Regions from separate parts of the Streptomyces sp. Tu6071 genome, predicted to be linked through region 1. Evidence: predicted binding sites of a transcription regulator. Region 1 holds the regulator's gene; the other holds the start of a gene.
The links. Region 1 encodes HspR, which represses chaperone genes until heat shock. Its sites were predicted from a motif close to TTGAGNNNNNNNNNCTCAA; they were not measured.
Positions count from the first base shown of each region.

Region 2: lon (endopeptidase La) is a predicted target of HspR. The motif match lies at 7,267-7,285, and genes of this name have one in related genera.

Region 1 is NZ_CM001165.1:4,100,548-4,111,607, forward strand. Features, by position in the region: gene STTU_RS17040 ((Fe-S)-binding protein) at 1-1,483, opposite strand, end outside; gene dnaK (molecular chaperone DnaK) at 1,899-3,749, shown strand; gene grpE (nucleotide exchange factor GrpE) at 3,746-4,417, shown strand; gene dnaJ (molecular chaperone DnaJ) at 4,566-5,774, shown strand; gene STTU_RS17060 (heat shock protein transcriptional repressor HspR) at 5,777-6,238, shown strand; gene STTU_RS17065 (helix-turn-helix domain-containing protein) at 6,570-7,550, opposite strand; gene STTU_RS17070 ((2Fe-2S)-binding protein) at 8,096-8,419, shown strand; gene STTU_RS17075 (pyridoxamine 5'-phosphate oxidase family protein) at 8,562-8,966, opposite strand; gene clpB (ATP-dependent chaperone ClpB) at 9,340-11,060, shown strand, end outside.
Region 2 is NZ_CM001165.1:2,331,357-2,342,416, reverse strand. Features, by position in the region: gene STTU_RS09455 (multifunctional oxoglutarate decarboxylase/oxoglutarate dehydrogenase thiamine pyrophosphate-binding subunit/dihydrolipoyllysine-residue succinyltransferase subunit) at 1-3,727, opposite strand, end outside; gene STTU_RS09450 (HAMP domain-containing sensor histidine kinase) at 4,066-5,178, opposite strand; gene STTU_RS09445 (response regulator transcription factor) at 5,246-5,983, opposite strand; gene STTU_RS09440 (spermidine synthase) at 6,181-6,903, opposite strand; gene lon (endopeptidase La) at 7,308-9,722, shown strand; gene STTU_RS09430 (lysozyme) at 9,780-10,613, opposite strand; gene STTU_RS09425 (MarR family winged helix-turn-helix transcriptional regulator) at 10,833-11,060, shown strand, end outside.

The sequences.
Region 1 (11,060 bases):
TCTTCTTCGCGCGGTCCTCCAGGGCGCCGGCGCAGCCGACCCAGTAGAGGTAGTCGACCTCGGTCAGGTCCTCGACGTCCTCGCCGACGACCGGCACCTCGAAGTCGACCTCCTTCGTCCACTCCAGGCGCTTCTTCTTCGCGAGGCCCCAGGGGTTGCCCTTCTTCTCCAGGTTCTTGAGCATCGTCCCGGCCTCGGAGGGGAAGGACGACTCGATCATGACCTGGTAGCGGCGCATGTCGACGATGTGGTCGATGTGCTCGATGTCCACGGGGCACTGCTCGACGCAGGCGCCGCAGGTGGTGCAGGACCACAGGACGTCGGGGTCGATGACGCCGTTCTCCTCGGCGGTGCCGATGAGGGGGCGCTCGGCCTCCGCGAGCGCGGCGGCCGGGACGTCCTTGAGCTGCTCCTCGCTCGCCCTCTCCTCGCCCTCCATCGTCTTGCCGCCACCGGCCAGGAGGTACGGGGCCTTCGCGTGCGCGTGGTCGCGCAGGGACATGATGAGGAGCTTCGGCGAGAGGGGCTTGCCGGTGTTCCAGGCGGGGCACTGCGACTGGCAGCGACCGCACTCGGTGCAGGTGGAGAAGTCGAGCAGGCCCTTCCAGGAGAACTGCTCGACCTGCGAGACGCCGAAGACGTCGTCCTCGCCCGGGTCCTCCCAGTCGATCGGCTTGCCGCCGCTCGTCATGGGCTGGAGCGCGCCGAGGGAGACCGCGCCGCTCGCGTTGCGCTTGAACCAGATGTTGGGGAAGGCGAGGAAGCGGTGCCAGGCGACGCCCATGTTGGTGTTGAGGCCGACGGTGATCGCCCAGATCATCGTGGCGCCCAGCTTGATCATCGCCGTGAGGTAGATGAGGTTCTGGAGCGTGGAGACGTCGAGGTCGCGGAAGGCGGCGACGAGCGGGTACGAGACCCAGTAGCCCGCCTCGTAGCCGTCGACGTGGTGGATCGCGCCTTCGAGGCCGCGGAGCAGGAGGACCGCGAGGCCGATGATCAGGATGACGTACTCGACGAAGTACGCCTGGCCGAGCTTCGAGCCCGTGAAGCGGGACTTGCGCCCTGCGCGCGAGGGCAGGCTCAGCAGGCGGATGCCCATGAGGGTGAGAATGCCGAGCGTCGTGAAGAGCGCGATGAACTCGATGTAGACCTCGTACGGGGGCCAGGTGCCGATCCAGGGGATGATCCAGTCCGCCTGGAAGAGCTGCCCGTACGCGTTGACGATCGTCAGGCCCAGCGTGAGGAAGCCGACCGCGACGAACCAGTGGGCGACACCGACGATGCCCCAGCGGTTCATCCGGGTGTGACCGACGAATTCCCTCGCGAGAGTGAGGGAACGCTGTTTCCAGCGGTCGGTACGGCTGCCGGCCGGGACCGGCTGGCCGAGCCGTACGTGCTGGACGATCTGCGCGATCGCTCGGGAGATGAGCGCCACGCCGACCACGGTCAGGAGCAGCGACACGATGATCGCGGCGAGCTGCATGGAGGGCTCCTCGAACCTGCGCGGAAGTGCGGGGTACTGGGGTCGGTGGGCCGGGAGGCCCGGTGCGGCCCGGGAAGGGTCGCCTTACTAAGCAGTAACTTAATCGGTTCTGTAGGGAGGGTATCCACTCTCCGTCGGCATGGGCCTCTCGCCCCGCGTGATCTGGCGCACGGCGCGGCGCGGGGTGCGTCCCGGGCGGTGCGGCGTGCGTCCTGCGGGGTGTGCCGTGCTCTTCGGGGTGCGTCTCGCCCGGGAGCGCCGCGCGCCGCGGGCCGTGTTCCGTGCCCGGTCGGGGGGTCGTTGCGCGTAAGGGCTGAATAAGAGTTGAGTGCGCCCGGCTCAGGTCTGTTGACAGGGGGTGGGGGGCTGTTGCATGGTTGAGCCAGTTCCACTCAAGTCATCTGGAGGACCCGAAATGGCACGTGCGGTCGGCATCGACCTGGGCACGACTAACTCCGTCGTCAGCGTTCTGGAGGGCGGCGAGCCCACCGTCATCACCAACGCCGAGGGCGCCAGGACCACGCCGTCCGTCGTCGCCTTCGCGAAGAACGGTGAGGTGCTGGTCGGCGAGGTCGCCAAGCGTCAGGCGGTCACCAACGTCGACAGGACCATCCGGTCGGTCAAGCGCCACATGGGCACCGGCTGGAAGATCAATCTGGACGGCAAGGACTTCAACCCGCAGCAGATCTCGGCGTTCGTCCTCCAGAAGCTCAAGCGCGACGCGGAGTCGTACCTCGGTGAGAAGGTGACCGACGCGGTCATCACCGTCCCGGCGTACTTCAACGACTCCGAGCGCCAGGCGACGAAGGAGGCCGGTGAGATCGCGGGCCTCAACGTCCTGCGCATCGTCAACGAGCCGACCGCCGCCGCGCTCGCGTACGGCCTCGACAAGGACGACCAGACGATCCTCGTCTTCGACCTCGGTGGCGGCACCTTCGACGTCTCGCTCCTGGAGATCGGCGACGGCGTCGTCGAGGTGAAGGCCACCAACGGCGACAACCAGCTCGGTGGCGACGACTGGGACCAGCGCGTCGTCGACTACCTGGTCAAGCAGTTCAACAACGGTCACGGCGTGGACCTGGGCAAGGACAAGATGGCGCTCCAGCGCCTGCGCGAGGCCGCCGAGAAGGCGAAGATCGAGCTGTCCTCGTCGACCGAGACCACGATCAACCTGCCCTACATCACGGCCTCCGCCGAGGGCCCGCTGCACCTGGACGAGAAGCTCACGCGCGCCCAGTTCCAGCAGCTCACCGCGGACCTCCTGGACCGGACGAAGACCCCGTTCCACAACGTGATCAAGGACGCGGGCATCGCGCTCGCCGACATCGACCACGTCGTGCTCGTCGGTGGCTCGACCCGTATGCCCGCCGTCGCCGAGCTGGTCAAGGAGCTGACCGGCGGCAAGGAGGCGAACAAGGGCGTCAACCCGGACGAGGTCGTCGCCATCGGCGCCTCGCTCCAGGCCGGTGTCCTCAAGGGCGAGGTCAAGGACGTCCTGCTCCTCGACGTCACCCCGCTGTCCCTCGGCATCGAGACCAAGGGCGGCATCATGACGAAGCTCATCGAGCGCAACACGACGATCCCGACGAAGCGCTCCGAGATCTTCACGACGGCCGAGGACAACCAGCCGTCGGTGCAGATCCAGGTGTACCAGGGCGAGCGCGAGATCGCCGCGTACAACAAGAAGCTCGGGATGTTCGAGCTGACCGGTCTGCCGCCGGCCCCGCGCTCGGTGCCGCAGATCGAGGTCTCCTTCGACATCGACGCCAACGGCATCATGCACGTCACCGCGAAGGACCTCGGTACGGGCAAGGAGCAGAAGATGACCGTCACCGGCGGCTCCTCGCTGCCGAAGGACGAGGTAGACCGGATGCGCCAGGAGGCGGAGCAGTACGCGGACGAGGACCACCGTCGCCGCGAGTCCGCCGAGGTGCGCAACCAGGGCGAGCAGCTCACGTACCAGACCGAGAAGTTCCTCAAGGACAACGAGGACAAGGTCCCGGGCGAGATCAAGACCGAGGTCGAGGCCGCGCTCACCGAGCTGAAGGAGAAGCTCAAGGGCGAGGACACCGCCGAGATCAAGACGGCCACCGAGAAGGTCGCCGCCGTCTCGCAGAAGCTCGGCCAGGCGATGTACGCCGACGCGCAGGCCACGGCCGGTGCCGAGGGTGCCGCTCCGGGTGCCGACGCCGGTGCCAAGGCCGCCGACGACGACGTCGTGGACGCCGAGATCGTCGACGAGGACAAGAAGGACGGTGCGGCGTGAGCGAGGAGACCGCAGGGGGCTTCGACGAGAAGAACGAGCCCGCTGACGTCTCCGACGGCGCCGCCCCCGACGCCGCCGAGGAGGGCTGCTCCGAGCAGGAGCGGCCCGCCCCGGGCGGGGACGCTCAGCAGGCCGGTCTGACGGCCCAGCTGGACCAGGTGCGTACGGCGCTCGGCGAGCGCACGGCGGACCTCCAGCGGCTCCAGGCCGAGTACCAGAACTACCGCCGCCGGGTCGAGCGCGACCGGATCGCCGTGAAGGAGCTCGCGGTCGCGAACCTCCTGAGCGAGGTCCTGCCCGTGCTCGACGACATCGGCCGGGCGCGGGAGCACGAGGAGCTGACGGGCGGCTTCAAGTCGGTCGCCGACTCCCTCGAGTCCATCACCGCCAAGATGGGCCTGGAGCAGTTCGGCGAGGAGGGCGAGCCCTTCGACCCGACGATCCACGAGGCGCTCATGCACTCCTACGCCCCGGACGTCACCGAGACGACGTGCGTCGCGATCCTCCAGCCGGGGTATCGCTTCGGCGAGCGCACGATCCGCCCCGCGCGGGTCGCGGTCGCCGAGCCCCAGCCGGGCGCGGCCACCCCCGCCAAGGAGCAGGCGGGCGCCGAGGAGGACAAGGCCGCTTCGGCGGACGAGGAGAAGGACGGCCCCGACAAGGGCTGAGCACAGCGGGAGTCGCCCGGCCGGACCGTATGATCCGGCCGGGCGACCGGGTACCACCGGGTGGGCCCGGTACAACAGGAGATGGCCGGGCGGGCCGTGCGGGGCCGTGGCCCGGGGCCGCGCCGCCACGGAAGGAGGGACGTCGGGGATGAGCACGAAGGACTTCATCGAGAAGGACTACTACAAGGTCCTCGGCGTGCCGAAGGACGCCACCGAGGCGGAGATCAAGAAGGCGTACCGCAAGCTCGCCCGCGAGAACCACCCGGACGCCAACAAGGGCAACACCCGCGCGGAGGACCGCTTCAAGGAGATCTCCGAGGCGCACGACGTCCTCGGCGACCCGAAGAAGCGCAAGGAGTACGACGAGGCGCGCGCCCTCTTCGCGGGCGGCGGCTTCCGCCCAGGCGGTGCGGGCGCCGGTGGTGCGGGCGGCAATTTCAACTTCGACCTGGGCGATCTCTTCGGGGGCGGTCCGGGCGGCAGCGGGGGCGGCGGTTTCGGCGGCGGCCTCGGCGACGTCTTCGGCGGGCTCTTCAACCGCGGCGGCGGTGCGCCGGGCGCGGGCACGCAGGGCGGCGCGACGCGCAACCGCGCCCGGCGCGGCCAGGACATCGAGTCCGAGGTGACGCTCACCTTCACCGAGGCGGTGGACGGGGCGACGGTCCCGCTGCGGATGTCCAGCCAGGAGCCGTGCAAGGCGTGCTCGGGCACGGGCGACAAGAACGGCACCCCGCGCGTCTGCCCGACCTGCGTGGGCACGGGCCAGGTCTCGCGCGGCGGCAGCGGCGGTTTCTCGCTCACCGACCCGTGCGTGGACTGCAAGGGGCGCGGGCTCATCGCGCAGGACCCCTGCGAGGTGTGCAAGGGCAGCGGGCGCGCGAAGTCGGCCCGCTCGATCCAGGTGCGCATCCCGGCGGGCGTCCAGGACGGGCAGCGCATCCGGCTGCGCGGCAAGGGCGCCCCGGGCGAGCGGGGCGGCCCGGCCGGCGACCTCTACGTGGCGGTGCACGTCAAGGAGCACCCGGTCTTCGCCCGCAAGGGCGACAACCTCACGGTCACCGTCCCCGTGACCTTCAGCGAGGCGGCGCTCGGCGGCACGGTGCGGGTGCCGACGCTCGGCGGCCCGCCCGTCACCCTCAAACTCCCGGCGGGTACCCCCAACGGCCGGACGATGCGCGCCCGCGGCAAGGGCGCGGTCCGCAAGGACGGTACGCGCGGGGACCTCCTGGTGACCGTGGAGGTCGCGGTGCCCGCGCACCTCGACGACCGGGCCAGGGAGGCCCTGGAGTCCTACCGCGACGCGAGTGCCGGGGAGGACCCGCGGGCGGCGTTGTTCGAGGCGGCGAAGGGAGCATGACCATGGAAGGGCGAGGCAGGAACCCGTACGAGCTGACCGACGAGACACCCGTGTACGTCATCTCGGTCGCCGCTCAGCTCTCCGGGCTCCACCCCCAGACACTGCGTCAGTACGACCGGCTCGGCCTGGTCTCCCCGGACCGCGCGGCGGGCCGGGGCCGCCGTTACTCGGCCCGCGACATCCAGCTCCTGCGCCAGGTGCAGCAGTTGTCGCAGGACGAGGGGGTGAACCTGGCCGGTATCAAGCGGATCATTGAGCTCCAGTCGCAGGTCAGCGCGATGGAGCAGCGCATCGCCGAACTGAGCGCCGCGCTCGACGGGGCCGCGGCGACGATGCGGCAGCGCGAGGCGCAGGTGCACGCCTCGTACCGGCGCGACCTGGTCCCGTACCAGGAGGTGCAGCAGGCGAGCGCGCTCGTGGTGTGGCGCCCGAAGAACAAGCGCGGGCAGGGCGCGGGGGAGTGACGGGCGGCCCCGCGGGGCCGGGCCGGGGCGGTGCCGTACGGGCGGGGTGATCCGCGCGCGGGGGTGCCGCCTTGTGTGCGTGGGCTCCCGGGAGTGTGGCGCGCCCCTGGCCCGTACCGTCGCGGGTGCCGCGTGAGCGGCGGGGCGTGGTGCTGGCCCGTACCGCTGTGCGCGTCGCGTGCGCCGGGCACGGCCCGTACCGCTGTGGCGCCTCGCGTGGGCCGGGCTTGGCCCATACCGCTGAGCGCCCCGCGTGGGCCGGCTCGGCCCGTACCGCCGTGCGCCCCGCATGATCCGGGCGCGGCCCGTACCGCTTCCTCGCCCCCCGCCCTCAGCTCCCCGGTGTGTCCAGCAGGCCGGACTGGGCGATCAGGTAGCCGAGTTGGGCGCGGCTGCCGCTGCCCAGGGTGGTGGCGAGTTTGGCGATGTGGGCGCGGCAGGTGCGGACGTTCATGCCGAGGCGGCGCGCTATGGCCTCGTCGACGTGGCCCTCGACGAGCAGGCGGGCGATGGAGAGCTGGGTGCTCGTGATGCCGCTCGGCACGGGTGCCGGGGTCGCCTCGGACCAGGGGCGCGCGAGGCTCCAGAACTGGTCGAAGACGCCCGCGAGGTAGCCGACGAGGCCCGGGTGCTCGATCTTGAGGGCGATCTTGCGGTCGTCGCTGATGGGGATGAACGCCGCGCGCCGGTCCACGATGATGAGCCGCTCGGGGAGCTGCTCCATCGTGCGGAACTCGATGCCCTCCGGCATCGTCCTCTCCACGTAGGCAAGTGTGGAGGGATGGTGACGAGCCGTGTGGTGGTACAGGGTCCGCATCCGGACGCTGGTGCCGAAGAACGGTTCCACGCGCCGCAGCGCGTCCTCCAGGAGGTAGGGGGCGCGTCCGCTGCCCGGCTGGAGCGTGAGCAGCTCCTCCTGGCACTCCATGACGGTCTGGTCGAGCGTGGAGTTGATGCGGTCGAGCCCGTCGAGCACGGTGACGGCCTGACTGGCCGGATCGTGCCCGCTCAGAGCCATGAAGGGCTCCAGGGTCTCGGTGAGCGCGACGGCCGCCTTGCGGTTGTGCAGGATGCGGTTCTCCAGCGGCTGGAGCAGCCTGCCGAGGGCCGTCGACGGCTGGACGGGGAGCAGGGTCGCGGGCTCCGCCGGGTCGGGGGCCAGCAGTCCCAGGTCGAGAACGCAAGGGGCGTCGGCGAGTTCCTCGCGTTTCAGGCGTCCGGAGCGCAGCGCGGCGGCGTACAGCTCACGACCGGTGACGCAGAGCGGCTCCTGGGGATGGGAATGAGACTTTTCGAGGGGCCTCCTCCGCATATGTCCCCCCCTCAGGCTCATGTAATACAGGAACATGATGCATGGGTTTCCTAGTGAAAGCGCCCTGCCTGGGCCATCGTTGCAGGGCGGGGGTCGTTCACATACCAATCACAGAGGTGGGAGCCCAGCATGTCCATGAAGCTTCGTACGCTCTGCGTTTCCGCGATGGCGGCTCTCGCCATTGGCGCGGTGGCTCTCGGTGAGCCGTCGTGGGGAAGCCAGCCGTCGGGGTCCGTGAGTGCCTCCGCCCACCCGGGGGAGCCCTCTTGGGGCGTGGTCCCGGCCTCTGTGCAGGGTGAGCCCTCCTGGGGTGTCGCTCCCGCTGGTGAGCCTTCTTGGGGTGTTGTCCCGGTCGGTGAGCCGTCGTGGGGGGTCGCCCCCGCCGGTGAGCCTTCCTGGGGTGTGGTTCCCGCGACCGCCACGAAGGGTGAGCCCTCCTGGGGTGTCGTCCCGGTGGGTGAGCCGTCCTGGGGCGTCGCTCCCGCCAATGAGCCGAACCAGTCGGATGCCGCCGAGGGCGAGCCCTCCTGGGGCACGGTCCAGGCATGACGACCCCGCCCGACGACCACACCTTCCGGCGTGAGATGGCCACCGCCTATCGCTCCGGCTGGCATTTCATCGATCTCGTCACGGCGATCCCCCACGACGGCGACTCGCTGATGGTCACGCTCTTCGGCGAACCCATCGTCGTCGTGCGGGACGGGGCCGAGGACGTACGGGCGTACCGCTGTCTCCGCCGGCCCCGTGGTGCCCCGCAGCCCGTACGGTGCGCCGTGCGTTACGGAATGCTTTTCGTCAACCTCGACCAGCGCGACCACCAGCAGGTCGCCGACTGGTCGGACTCCTACGTCACCCCCCGCAGTGCCTGAGCGATTCCCCCGTTGAAACAGATCGCCAGGCGCTTCCCCCAGCAGCGGCGCCGCCGAGGTCCTGAAACCCCGGCGGCGCCGCTGCCATGTGTGCGTACGGGCACCCGGTCCCCCTCGGAGCGCCGGGTCGGGTGAGAGGTGCTCAGGCGTTGCCCAGCAGGCGCGTGAGGGTGATCTCGATGACGGACCGCGCGGGGTTGGGCCTCGGGACGCGTCCGTAGCGCTCGGTGTAGCGCCGTACCGCCTCCTCGATCTCCTCCTCGCCGGTGAGCAGCCGTGCGCGGCCCTCCAGCGTGGCCCAGCGGCGGCCCTCGAACTGGCAGACGGCGACGGGCGTGCCCGCGGGCCCGGCGGCGAGGACGTTGCGCGCCTTGCGGCTCGTGCGGCTGGTGATGACGCGGGCGAGCCCCGCGGGGTGGTCGAGCGTGACGCCGACCGGGGCGACGTGCGGGGTGTCGTCGGGGCGGAGCGTGGTGAGCGTGCAGACGTGGCGCTCGCGCCAGAAGTCCAGGTAGGAGGCGGGCGGAGCGGTGAGCGGGACGGGCATGGGGGGAGAGTAGCGGCGTGGGGGCGCGGGGCGCCGGGAGGGGGGAGCCGCGGGGCGGGCTGGTGCCGGTGCGGTCCTGTACGCGCCGTACGCGGGCCGGGCGGTGTCCCCGCGTCACGCGTCCCCGCTCCTCCGCCGCCCCGCGTCCCCGCGATCCGTGCACGTACCGCCCGGCACCTCCTCCACCCCGCACGCCGGTCGAACGTCAGCGCGAGATCCTGGGGATTCCCTCGAAAGAGTGCTCGAAGATTGCTCGCTCCACTTCCTTGAGTGGAATAGACTCAACTTCATCGAGGCTGTAGGAGTCATCGAGAAGTCGTCGCGGTCGCGGGGAGCGGCCGGATCGGTCGTCGTGGCAAGGAGGACATGCGCAGTGGACGTGGAACTGACGAACAGGAGCCGGGAGGCGATCCAGGCGGCCGGGGAGCGGGCCGTGGCCGGGGGGCACCCTGATCTGACGCCCGCCCACCTGCTGCTCGCCCTCCTCGCGGGCCAGGACAACGAGAACGTGACGGACCTGCTGGCCGCCGTCGGCGCGGACCAGTCGGCGGTACGGGCCGGGGCGGAGCGCCTGCTCGGCGCGCTGCCCAGCGTCTCGGGCTCCACGGTCGCGCCGCCGCAGCCCGACCGTGAGACGCTCGCCGTGGTGCAGGACGCGGGGAGTCGCGCGAGGGAACTCGGTGACGAGTACCTGTCGACGGAGCACCTGCTCCTCGGCATCGCCGCCAGGGGCGGACAGGCGGGCGAGGTGCTGGCGGGGCAGGGCGCCAGTGCGCGGAAGCTTCAGGAAGCGTTTCAGAAGTCCAGGGGAGGACGCCGGGTGACCACTCCCGATCCCGAGGGGCAGTACAAGGCCCTGGAGAAGTTCGGCACCGATTTCACCGAGGCGGCCCGCGAGGGCCGGCTCGACCCCGTGATCGGCAGGGACCAGGAGATCCGCCGGGTCGTCCAGGTCCTCTCGCGCCGCACGAAGAACAACCCGGTGCTCATCGGCGAGCCCGGCGTCGGCAAGACCGCCGTCGTCGAGGGCCTCGCCCAGCGCATCGTCAAGGGCGACGTGCCCGAGTCCCTCAAGGACAAGCGCCTCGTCTCGCTCGACCTCGGCGCGATGCTCGCGGGCGCCAAGTACCGGGGCGAGTTCGAGGAGCGCCTCAAGACGGTGCTCAACGAGATCAAGGAGAGTGACGGGCAGGTCATCACCTTCATCGACGAGCTGCACACCGTCGTCGGGGCGGGCGCGGGCGGCGACTCCGCGATGGACGCGGGGAACATGCTCAAGCCGATGCTCGCGCGCGGCGAGCTGCGCATGGTCGGCGCGACGACGCTCGACGAGTACCGCGAGCGGATCGAGAAGGACCCGGCCCTGGAGCGCCGCTTCCAGCAGGTCCTGGTCGCCGAGCCCACCGTCGAGGACACGGTGGCGATCCTGCGCGGCCTCAAGGGCCGGTACGAGGCCCACCACAAGGTCCAGATCAACGACAGCGCCCTCGTCGCCGCCGCGACCCTCTCGGACCGGTACATCACCTCGCGCTTCCTGCCGGACAAGGCGATCGACCTCGTCGACGAGGCCGCGTCCCGGCTCCGCATGGAGATCGACTCCTCGCCCGTCGAGATCGACGAGCTGCAGCGCGCCGTGGACCGGCTCCGCATGGAGGAGCTGGCGCTGCGCAACGAGACCGACCCCGCCTCCGTGCAGCGCCTGGAGAAGCTCCACAAGGACCTCGCCGACCGCGAGGAGGAGCTGCGCGGGCTCACGGCGCGCTGGGAGAAGGAGAAGCGCTCCCTCAACCGGGTCGGCGAGCTGAAGGAGAAGCTCGACGAACTGCGCGGGCAGGCCGAGCGCGCCCAGCGCGACGGCGACTTCGACACCGCCTCGCAGCTGCTCTACGGCGAGATCCCCGCCCTGGAGCGGGATCTGGAGGAGGCGAGCCGCGCCGAGGAGGAGGCCGCCAGGGACACGATGGTCAAGGAGGAGGTCGGCCCCGACGACATCGCGGACGTCGTCGGCTCCTGGACGGGCATCCCGGCGGGCAGACTCCTGGAGGGCGAGACGCGCAAGCTGCTGCGCATGGAGGACGAGCTGGGACGACGGCT
Region 2 (11,060 bases), 1.8 Mb from region 1:
TGCGGCGCAGTCGCTGGCCGTGGGGGATCGCCGCGCCGACCGAGAGGTCGATGTGGTCGATCAGGTTGAGCGCGATGAAGGGCCAGGCGCCCTGGTTCGCCGGCTCCTCCTGGGCCCAGAGGAACTTCTCCGCGTTCGGGTACTTCGCGAACTCGGCCTGGATCTCCGCGCCGGGCAGCGGGTAGAGCCGCTCCAGGCGGATGATCGCGGTGTCGTCCGCGCCCCGCTTGGTCCGCTCGGCCTCCAGGTCGTAGTAGACCTTCCCGGAGCACAGGACGATCTTGCGGACCTTCGCCGCGTCCACCGTCGAGTCGCCGATGACGGGCCGGAACTGGCCCGAGGTGAACTCCTCGGCCTTCGAGGTCGCCGCCTTCAGGCGCAGCATCGACTTCGGCGTGAAGACGACGAGCGGCTTGTGGTGCGGGTTGTGGACCTGCCAGCGCAGCAGGTGGAAGTAGTTCGACGGGAGCGTCGGCATCGCGACCGTCATGCTCTTCTGCGCGCACAGCTGGAGGAAGCGCTCGATGCGGGCCGAGGAGTGGTCCGGGCCCTGGCCCTCGTAGCCGTGCGGCAGGAGCAGCGTGACGCCGGAGGTCTGGCCCCACTTCTGCTCGGCCGCGGAGATGTACTCGTCGATGATCGTCTGCGCGCCGTTGATGAAGTCGCCGAACTGCGCCTCCCACAGCACGAGCGCCTCGGGGCGGGCGAGCGAGTAGCCGTACTCGAAGCCCATCGCCGCGTACTCGCTCAGGAGCGAGTCGTAGACGTTGAAGCGCGCCTGGTCCTCGGAGAGGTACTGGAGCGGGGTGTAGTCCTCGCCCGTGACGCGGTCGACGAGGACGGCGTGCCGCTGGCCGAAGGTGCCGCGGCGCGAGTCCTGGCCCGCGAGGCGGACCGGGGTGCCCTCCATGAGCAGGGAGCCGAAGGCGAGCATCTCGCCGGTGCCCCAGTCGATGGCGCCTTCCTCGATCTGGGCCGCGCGCCGCTGGAGCTGCGGGAGCAGCCGGGGGTGCACGGTGACCCGCTCGGGCATGTTGACCTGCGAGTCGGCGATGCGCTTGACGACCTCGGTGGAGATCGCGGTGTCCACGTTGACCGGGAACTCGGCCTGCGGCTGCGCGACCTCGGTCTCGCCGGGTGTCGTGGTGGCCTCGCGGACCTCCGTGAAGACCTTCTCCAGCTGGCCCTGGAAGTCCTGGAGCGCCTGCTCCGCCTCTTCCAGCGTGATGTCGCCCCGGCCGATGAGGGACTCGGTGTACAGCTTGCGCACCGAGCGCTTCTTGTCGATGAGGTCGTACATGAGCGGCTGCGTGAAGCCGGGGTTGTCCGACTCGTTGTGGCCGCGGCGGCGGTAGCAGATGAGGTCGATCACGACGTCCTTGTTGAACGCCTGACGGAACTCGAAGGCGAGCCGCGCGACGCGGACGACGGCCTCGGGGTCGTCGCCGTTCACGTGGAAGACCGGCGCCTCGATCATGCGGGCCACGTCGGTGGCGTACATCGAGGAGCGCGCGGACTCCGGGGGAGCGGTGAAGCCCACCTGGTTGTTGATGACGACGTGCACGGTGCCGCCGGTGCGGTAGCCGCGCAGCTGCGACATGTTGAGCGTCTCGGCGACGACGCCCTGGCCCGCGAAGGCCGCGTCGCCGTGGAGCGCGACGGGGAGCACGGTGAAGTCGGTGCCGCCCTTGTTGATGATGTCCTGCTTGGCGCGCGCGATGCCCTCGATGACCGGGTCGACGGTCTCCAGGTGCGAGGGGTTCGCGGCGAGGTTGACCTTGATCTGCTCGCCGTCCAGGCCCGTGAAGGTGCCCTCGGCGCCCAGGTGGTACTTGACGTCGCCCGAGCCGTGCATCGACTTCGGGTCGAGGTTGCCCTCGAACTCGCGGAAGATCTGCGCGTACGACTTGCCGACGATGTTGGCGAGGACGTTGAGGCGACCGCGGTGGGCCATGCCGATGACGACCTCGTCGAGCCGCGACTCGGCGGCGGCGTCGAGCACGGCGTCGAGCAGCGGGATGACGGACTCGCCGCCTTCGAGCGAGAAGCGCTTCTGGCCGACGTACTTGGTCTGCAGGAAGGTCTCGAACGCCTCGGCCGCGTTGAGGCGGCGCAGGATGCGGAGCTGCTCCTCGCGCTCGGGCTTGGCGGTCGTGGCACCGCGCTCGACGCGGTCCTGGATCCAGTTGCGCTGCTTCGGGTCCTGGATGTGCATGAACTCGATGCCGATGGTGCGGCAGTACGAGTCGCGCAGGACGCCCAGGACGTCGCGCAGCCGCATCATCGTCTTGCCCGCGAAGCCGCCGACGGCGAACTCGCGCTCCAGGTCCCACAGCGTCAGCCCGTGCTCGGTGATGTCGAGGTCGGGGTGCTTGCGCTGGTGGTACTCCAGCGGGTCGGTGTCGGCCATGACGTGGCCGCGGACCCGGTAGGAGTGGATCAGCTCGAAGACGCGGGCGGCCTTGGTGACGTCGTCGTCGTGCGAGGCGTCGATGTCGCGGTTCCAGCGGATCGGCTCGTACGGGATGCGCAGCGCCTTGAAGACCTCGTCGTAGAAGTCGTTCTCGCCGAGCAGCAGGTTCGCGACGATGCGCAGGAACTCGCCCGAGGCCGCGCCCTGGATGACGCGGTGGTCGTACGTCGAGGTGAGGGTCATCACCTTGGAGATGCCCAGCTTGTTCAGGGTGTCCTGCGAGGTGCCCTGGAACTCGGCCGGGTACTCCATGGCGCCGACGCCCATGATCACCGCCTGGCCGGGCATGAGGCGCGGCACCGAGTGGACGGTGCCGATGCCGCCGGGGTTGGTGAGCGAGACGGTGACGCCGGAGAAGTCGTCCATCGTCAGCTTGTTGTCCCGGGCGCGGCGGACGATGTCCTCGTACGCCTGCCAGAACTCGAAGAAGTTGAGCTGCTCGGCCTTCTTGATCGCCGCGACCACGAGCTGCCGGTCGCCGTTCGGCTTGACCAGGTCGATGGCGAGACCGAGGTTGACGTGCTCGGGCTTGACGAGGGTGGGCTTGCCGTCCTTCGTCGTGAACGAGTTGTTCATCGACGGCATCGCCTTGATCGCCTGCACCATCGCGTAGCCGATGAGGTGCGTGAAGGAGATCTTCCCGCCCCGGGCCCGCTTGAGGTGGTTGTTGATCACGATGCGGTTGTCGAAGAGCAGCTTCACGGGCACCGCGCGCACCGAGGTGGCGGTCGGCAGCTCCAGCGAGGCGTTCATGTTCTTCGCCACGGCGGCGGAGGGGCCGCGCAGCGTCACGAACTCGGGGCCCGCCGCGGCGGACTCGGCCGGCTTCGCGGAGGGCTGCGGCTGCGCCGGGGTCTTCGCGGCGGGCGCGGGCTTCGCCGCGGCCGGCTTCGGCTGCGCGGGAGCAGGGGCGGCCTGCGCGGGAGCCGGGGCCGCCGGGGCGGCCTGCGCCTGCGGGGCGGGGGCCTGCTGCGGCGCGGGGGCGGCCTGGGGGGCTGGCGCCGGTGCCGGGGTCGCGGGCGCCGCGGCGCCGTCCGTGCTCGTACGCGCCGGGGCACTGCCCGGCTTGTAGTCGGCGAAGAAGTCCCACCAGGCACGATCGACCGAATTCGGGTCCTGGAGGTACTGCTGGTAGATCTCGTCCACGAGCCATTCGTTCGCGCCGAAGGCAGCGGCAGGGTCGGAGCCCTGCTTGCCTTGGCCGACCGGCTCGGTCGAGATGCTCGTCGAGTTACTGGGGGACTGTGGCGACACGGCGGTAACCGCCCTCTTCCGCTTCTCACAAGGTGATGGACAGCGGGAATAAAGGCTACGCCTCCGGGACCCGCGGATGCAGGCCGGGCCGGTCATCCGTCGCGTAAGTCACATCGAAGAAGGTGTTTCGCCGTGGTGATTGGCGGGAAACAACCGTGGATTTGACCTGCGCCTCCGGCCCCCGCGACTTCGTTGGCGCGCCGGCGGCGGGCCTTCCCGCCGGGGGCTGGGCAACCCGGCGCCGCTACGTGCCCCGGCACGGGCCCGGAACCGGGTGATCGACCCGGCGCGAGGCCCCTGACCTGTTCACATACGGAAGGACGGGCTCCCCTGGCAGCCTACGTCAACTGCTCGTTCAACGGCTTCCCCGGAAGTGTGACGTGCATGCGGCAGCCCCGTGCCGATTCGGCCACCCGGATACGCCCGCCGTGCAGATCCACCGCCCAGCGCGCGATCGCGAGGCCGAGCCCCGTACCGCCGTCACCGCCCGGCGAGCCCGCCTTCTGCACGTGCGGCAGCGCGCCCCGGTTGAAGCGCTCGAAGACGCGGTGCCACTCGGAGCGCGGGATGCCGGGGCCCTCGTCCATGATCTCCAGCTCCAGCGAGTCGGGTCCCGCCCCGGCGCGCGCCCGCACCGTGACCTTCCCGGCCGCCGGGCTGTGCTTGACCGCGTTGTCGATGAGGTTGGCCACGACCTGGTGGAGCCGCTCGGGGTCCGCGTACGCCGTCAGCTCGGGCGGCGAGACGTCGAGCGCGAGGGCGACGTCGCTGCGCGTGTGGCTCCCCGAGTCGGAGGCGAGCTTGCGGCGCGCGACGGCCGCCCCGGTGAGCTGCGCCTCCTTGAGGACGCCCGAGAGGTACGGCCACACCTCGAAGTGCCGCGCGCGCAGCGGCACCGCGCCGTGGTCGAGCCGCGAGAGGTCGAGCAGCGTCTCGACGAGCCGCCCGAGCCGCTCCGTCTGCTTGAGCGCCGTGCGCATCGTCTCGGGGTCGGCGGCCGAGACGCCGTCCACGACGTTCTCCAGGACCGCGCGCAGCGCCGCGATCGGGGTGCGCAGCTCGTGCGAGACGTTCGCCACCAGCTCCTTGCGGTGGTGGTCCTGCGCCTCCAGGTCGTCCGCCATGCGGTTGATCGTCTCGGCGAGCGAGCCCAGCTCGTCGCCCCGGTCCGCGCCCGAGACCCGGCGCGTGTAGTCGCCGTGCGAGATCGCCCGCGCGACCGTCGTCATCTCGGCGAGCGGGGACGCGAGGCCGTGCGCGACGAACTGCGTGATCAGGAGCGTCGCGATGACCGAGAAGACCGTGATGAACCTCAGCTCGGTGTCGGTGCGCAGTGCCACGAGCAGCAGCCCGGTGGTGATGAAGACCGAGAGCACGACGAGCGTGCCGAGCTTCGCCTTGATCGGGAACGGCCGCATCCGCGTCCCGGCCCCGTCCTGGTACTCCGCCATCACGTTCCTCCCCCTCGCGCGTCCAGGGAACCCGCCCCCGTTCACCGCGTCACGGCCGCGCACCGCGTCACGGCGCCGGGGTCTCCAGCGCGTAGCCCACGCCGTGCACGGTCCTGATCCGCTCCGCGCCGATCTTCCGGCGCAGCGCCTTGATGTGGCTGTCGACGGTACGGGTCCCGGAGGCGTCCGCCCAGTCCCAGACCTCGGCGAGGAGCTGCTCGCGCGAGAGCACCGCGCGCGGTGTCCCCGCCAGGCACACGAGCAGGTCGAACTCCGTCGGCGTCAGGTGCACGTCCTCGCCGCGCACCCGTACCCGCCGCTGCGCGTGGTCCACCTCCAGCTCGCCGAGGCGCAGCACCCCGCTGCGCGGCGTCGAGGCGGCGAGCGCGGCCCGCTCGACGCGGCGCAGCAGCACGTGCACGCGCGCCGCGACCTCGCGCATCGAGAAGGGCTTCGTCATGTAGTCGTCCGCGCCCACGCCGAGCCCGACGAGCATGTCCGTCTCGTCGTCGCGCGCGGTGAGCATGAGGACGGGCACCGGGCGGTGCGCCTGCACGCGGCGGCACACCTCCAGCCCGTCGAATCCGGGCAGCATGACGTCGAGGACCAGGAGGTCCGGCTGCCACGCCTCGGCGGTCTCCACAGCCGAGGGCCCGTCCTGCGCGGTCTGCACGAGGAAGCCCTCGGCGCGCAGCCGGGCCGCGACGGCGTCCACGATCGTCGGGTCGTCCTCGACGACGAGTACGCGCCGCTGTGCCCCGGCGGCCGGTGCCGTGCCGCTGTGGGAGGTCTGTGTCTGCTCCATCGCCCCGCCCTGAAGGTACGTGTGTCGTCCGGTCCGCTTCTGCCCCGAGCCCACGAGCCCAGACATGAGCCTGCTCACTCGCGGGAACACGCACGGGAACACGTCCGTCCGACGCGCGCGCCCGGCCGACAACGCGGGGGCCGGGAGGTGGGGGGTCCGCGGTCCGTCAGAGCGTACGGGCACCGGGCGCCGCTTAGCTATGCGGGCCGCAGGGCGAGATGCACGACGTCCGGAACGCCCCGGGCAACAGGGACTTCTTCGGTACGCACCCCCTGGAACCCGGCATTCCGCAGGGCTTCGCCGAAGGCGGGCGAGGGTTGCGCCGACCACACGGCGAGCACCCCGCCGGGCGTCAGGCGCTCCCGGCAGGCGGCGAGCCCGGCCGCGTCGTACAGCCCGCCGTTGCCCGCGTCGACCGTCCAGCCGGGCCCGTTGTCGATGTCGAGGCACAGCGCGTCGAAGCGCTCCCCGGGGCCGCGCAGGTACGCGACGAGGTCGGTGCGCAGGATCTCGGTACGGGGATCGGCGAGCGCCCGCGCGGTGTACGCGCCGAGCGGGCCCGTACGGTGCCACTCCACGATCGCGTCCTCGCGCTCGGCGACCGCGATCCGCCCCCAGCGCTCCTGCCCCGCCGCGCGCACGAGCGAGAAGCCGACCCCGAGCCCGCCGACGAGCACCGAGGGCGCGGGCCTCCCGTCGAGCGCGCCGAGCGCGGCGTCGACGAGCAGCCGCTCGGAGCGCCCGTCCGAAGTGTCCATGAGGAACGTGCCGTTGGCGATGATCTGGAGCAGGTCCCCGTGCCGCCGCAGCACCACCTCGCCGTACGGCCCCTCGCGCCGGTCGAGCACCTCCGGCGGGGTGCCGGGGCCGGGGCCGAAGCGGGCGCCGGGGAACTCCTCGTCCGGCAGAGCGGTGCTCATCGCACGTACCTCCTGGATCGATCACGCCCCGCCATCCTCCGGCGGCGGCCCCCGCCCCGGCAAACCGATTCGCTCCCGCACGGGCCGCGCCCCCATCGCGGCGTGCAGCACGTTGTCCACGGCGAAGAGCGCGAGGGCGAGCGCGAGGCGGTCCCCGACGGGCCGACCGAGCCACGCCCGAGGACGCGCCGCCGTGACGGACGGCGTGCGTCGCGTACGGGCGCGGGTGACGGCTTCCCGCGGGCCGGGAACAGCCCGACCGCCGGGGGCGCTTGGCTACGGCGGAGGCGTTCTCCCGCCGGTCGTCCGAGGTGATCGCTGTGGGCGAACAAGGAAGTGGGAACACCTGCGGCTCGCCAGGCATTGAGTCGGTACAGCTCAACTTGACTGCCTAAGGGGAGATCATGGCTCTGACGTCCGCACCGCTCACCCTGCCCGTGCTGCCGCTCGACGACGAGGTCGTCCTGCCCGGCATGGTCGTGCCGCTCGACCTCTCGGACGGCGAGGTGCGCGCGGCCGTGGAGGCCGCCCAGGCCGCCGCCCGCTCCAGTGGTTCCGCGGGCAAGCCGGAGGTGCTGCTCGTGCCGCGCGTCGACGGGGACTACGCCGGTACGGGCGTGCTCGGCACCGTCGAACAGGTCGGCAGGCTCGCCGACGGCCACTCCGGGGCTCTCGTCCGGGGCCGCGCCCGCGTCCGCATCGGCGCGGGGACCACGGGACCCGGCGCCGCGCTGTGGGTCGAGGGGACCCGGCTCGAGGAGACCGTGCCCGAGCCGCTGCCGGGCGCGGTGACCGAACTCGTCACCGAGTACAAGGCGCTTGCCACCGAGTGGCTCAAGAAGCGCGGCGCCTGGCAGGTCGTGGACCGCGTCCAGCAGATCGACGACGTGTCCGCGCTCGCCGACAACTCCGGCTACTCGCCGTTCCTCACCACCGCCCAGAAGACCGAACTCCTGGAGACGGCCGACCCCGTCGCGCGCCTCAAGCTCGCCACGCTCCAGCTCCGCGAGCACCTGGCGGAGCAGGAGATCGCCGAGACGATCGCCAAGGACGTCCAGGACGGCGTGGACAAGCAGCAGCGCGAGTTCCTGCTCCGCCGTCAGCTCGAAGCGGTCCGCAAGGAGCTGCGCGAGCTGAGCGGCGAGGACGGCGAGGACGAGAGCGACGACTACCGGGCCCGCGTCGAGGCCGCGGACCTGCCCGGGAAGGTCCGCGAGGCCGCGCTCAAGGAGGTCGAGAAGCTGGAGCGCGCGAGCGACCAGAGCCCCGAGGGCGCCTGGATACGCACGTGGCTCGACACGGTTCTCGGCCTCCCGTGGAACGAGCGCTCCGAGGACGCGTACGACATCCGCGGCGCCCGCGCGGTGCTCGACGCCGAGCACGCGGGACTCGACGACGTGAAGGACCGCATCACCGAGTACCTCGCCGTGCGCAAGCGCCGCGCGGACCGGGGCCTCGGCGTCGTCGGCGGCCGGCGCGGCGGAGCGGTGCTCGCGCTCGTCGGGCCTCCCGGGGTCGGCAAGACGTCGCTGGGCGAGAGCGTCGCGCACGCGATGGGCCGCTCCTTCGTCCGCGTCGCGCTCGGCGGCGTACGCGACGAGGCCGAGATCAGGGGCCACCGGCGCACGTACGTGGGCGCCCAGGCCGGTCGCATCGTGCGCGCCATCAAGGAGGCCGGGTCGATGAACCCGGTGGTCCTGCTCGACGAGATCGACAAGGTCGGCTCCGATTTCCGGGGCGACCCGGCGGCGGCCCTCCTCGAAGTGCTCGACCCCGCGCAGAACCACACCTTCCGCGACCACTACCTGGAGGTCGAACTCGACCTCAGCGACGTCGTCTTCCTCGCGACGGCGAACGTCCTCGAAGCGATCCCCGAGGCCCTCCTCGACCGCATGGAGCTGGTCCGCCTCGACGGCTACACCGAGGACGAGAAGGTCGTCATCGCGCGCGACCACCTGCTGCCCAGGCAGCGCGAGCGGGCCGGGCTCACGGAGGACGAGCTGACCGTGGAGGAGAGCGCGCTGCGCAAGCTCGCGGGCGAGTACACGCGCGAGGCGGGCGTACGGAACCTGGAGCGGGCCCTCGCGCGGCTCCTGCGCAAGCTCGCCGCCCAGCACGAACTGGGCGAGCGCGAACTGCCCCTCACGGTGACGGAGGCGGAGCTGCGCCCGCTGCTCGGGCGGCCCCACCACGTACCGGAGGCCGCGCAGGACCCCGCCGAGCGGCGCACGGCGGTGCCGGGGGTCGCGACCGGGCTCGCGGTGACGGGCGCGGGCGGCGACGTCCTCTACGTGGAGGCCTCGCTCGCCGACCCGGAGACGGGCGGCGCGGGGCTCACGCTGACCGGTCAGCTCGGCGACGTCATGAAGGAGTCCGCGCGGATCGCGCTCTCGTTCCTGCGCTCGCACGGTGCGGAGCTGGAGCTGCCGGTCGGCGACCTCAAGGAGCGGGGCGTGCACATCCACTTCCCGGCCGGGGCGGTCCCGAAGGACGGGCCGAGCGCGGGCATCACGATGACGACGGCGCTCGCCTCGCTCCTGAGCGGGCGCCAGGTACGGCCCGAGGTCGCGATGACCGGGGAGGTCTCGCTCACCGGGCGCGTGCTGCCGATCGGCGGGCTCAAGCAGAAGCTGCTCGCGGCCCAGCGCGCCGGGATCACGACCGTCGTGATCCCCAAGCGCAACGAGCCGGACCTCGACGACGTCCCCGCCGAGATCCTCGCGAAGCTCGACGTCCACCCGGTCACGGACGTCCGCCAGGTCCTGGAGCTGGCTCTCGCCCCGGCGGGGGCCGGGGAGCGGGAGGCGGTGGCCGCCTGACGGGCCGGTGGCCGGGACCCGCGTCGGCGCGCGGGTCCCGGCCACCGGGGTGCGGGGTCAGCCGTTGGCGAGGGCCTGGACGCGGTCCAGGGCGCCGTTGAACTTGTTGTGGTCGCCCACCGTCGGGCCTGTCGAGGTGTACTGCCACATCGTGTAGAAGCCCCAGCCGGCCGGCAGGGCCCCCACCGAGGAGGCGTAGCGGGCCACCCAGAGCGGGTTCGTCGAGCCGAAGGCGGCGGAGTTGCCCGTGCAGCTCTGCCACCAGCTCGTCGCCGTGTAGATCACGACGTCGCGCCCGGTGCGGGACTTGTACGTGTTCGCGAAGTCCCTGATCCAGCTGACCATCGCGGAGGCGGACTTGCCGTAGCACTGGGCGCCGTACGGGTTCCACTCGATGTCGAGGACACCGGGCAGGGTCTTGCCGTCCTTCGACCAGCCGCCCCCGTGGTCCACGAAGTAGTTGGCCTGCGCGGCGCCGCTCGTGGTGTCGGGGGTCGCGAAGTGGTACGCGCCCCGGATCATGCCGACGTTGTAGGAGCCGTTGTACTGCTGGGCGAAGGAGGGGTTGGTGTAGTACGTCCCTTCGGTGGCCTTCGAGTACGCCCACTTGACGCCGCTGTTCCACAGCGCGCTCCAGTTGACGTTCCCCTGGTAGCTCGCGACGTCGACGCCCTCGGTCTGGGCGGCGCGGGTGTCGCGGGGGAGACCGCCGACCCCGTCGTGGGCGGCGACGCCCATGCCGAGGTAGGCGCTGCCGCGCTCGGGGACGGAGGGTGTGTCGGCGGCCTGGGCGGCCACCGGCAGGGCGAGGAGGAGGGACAGGGCTGCGAGGAGAGGTCCGGCCGCTCTGAAGCGAGAGCGGCGGGATGATCGGATCGTATGCACGGACATAGCGTGCCTCCGAGAAGTCCGGCTTGTGGGGAACCTGGCGATATGTGCCGCGGCCGGGTCGGGCGCCGTGGCCATGTCAAAAACGGAAGCTACGCGAGTAGAGCGGGGGTGGGGTAGGGCACCTTTTGGCCGTCACTGGTCCAGTCCTGGGAAATACTGGGCACGCTGCGGTTTCACCCCCGAGAGAGGGCTGTTTTTCAGCCGCCAGGAACGGACGCCATGACCGAGAACGCCTTTCTCGCCCTGGAGCGCGAACTGAGCCTCCTCCTGCGCCGGGCAAGGGCCACGTCGACCGAACTCGCGGGCGAGGTCCACCCCGGCCTGGAGTCGGCCGCGTACGGCTTCCTGGTCCGCCTGGAGGGCGGTGGACCCCAGCGCGCCACGGACCTCGCGCTGTACTTCGGCGTCGGCAAAGCGACCGTCAGCCGCCAGATCCGCGCCCTCGAA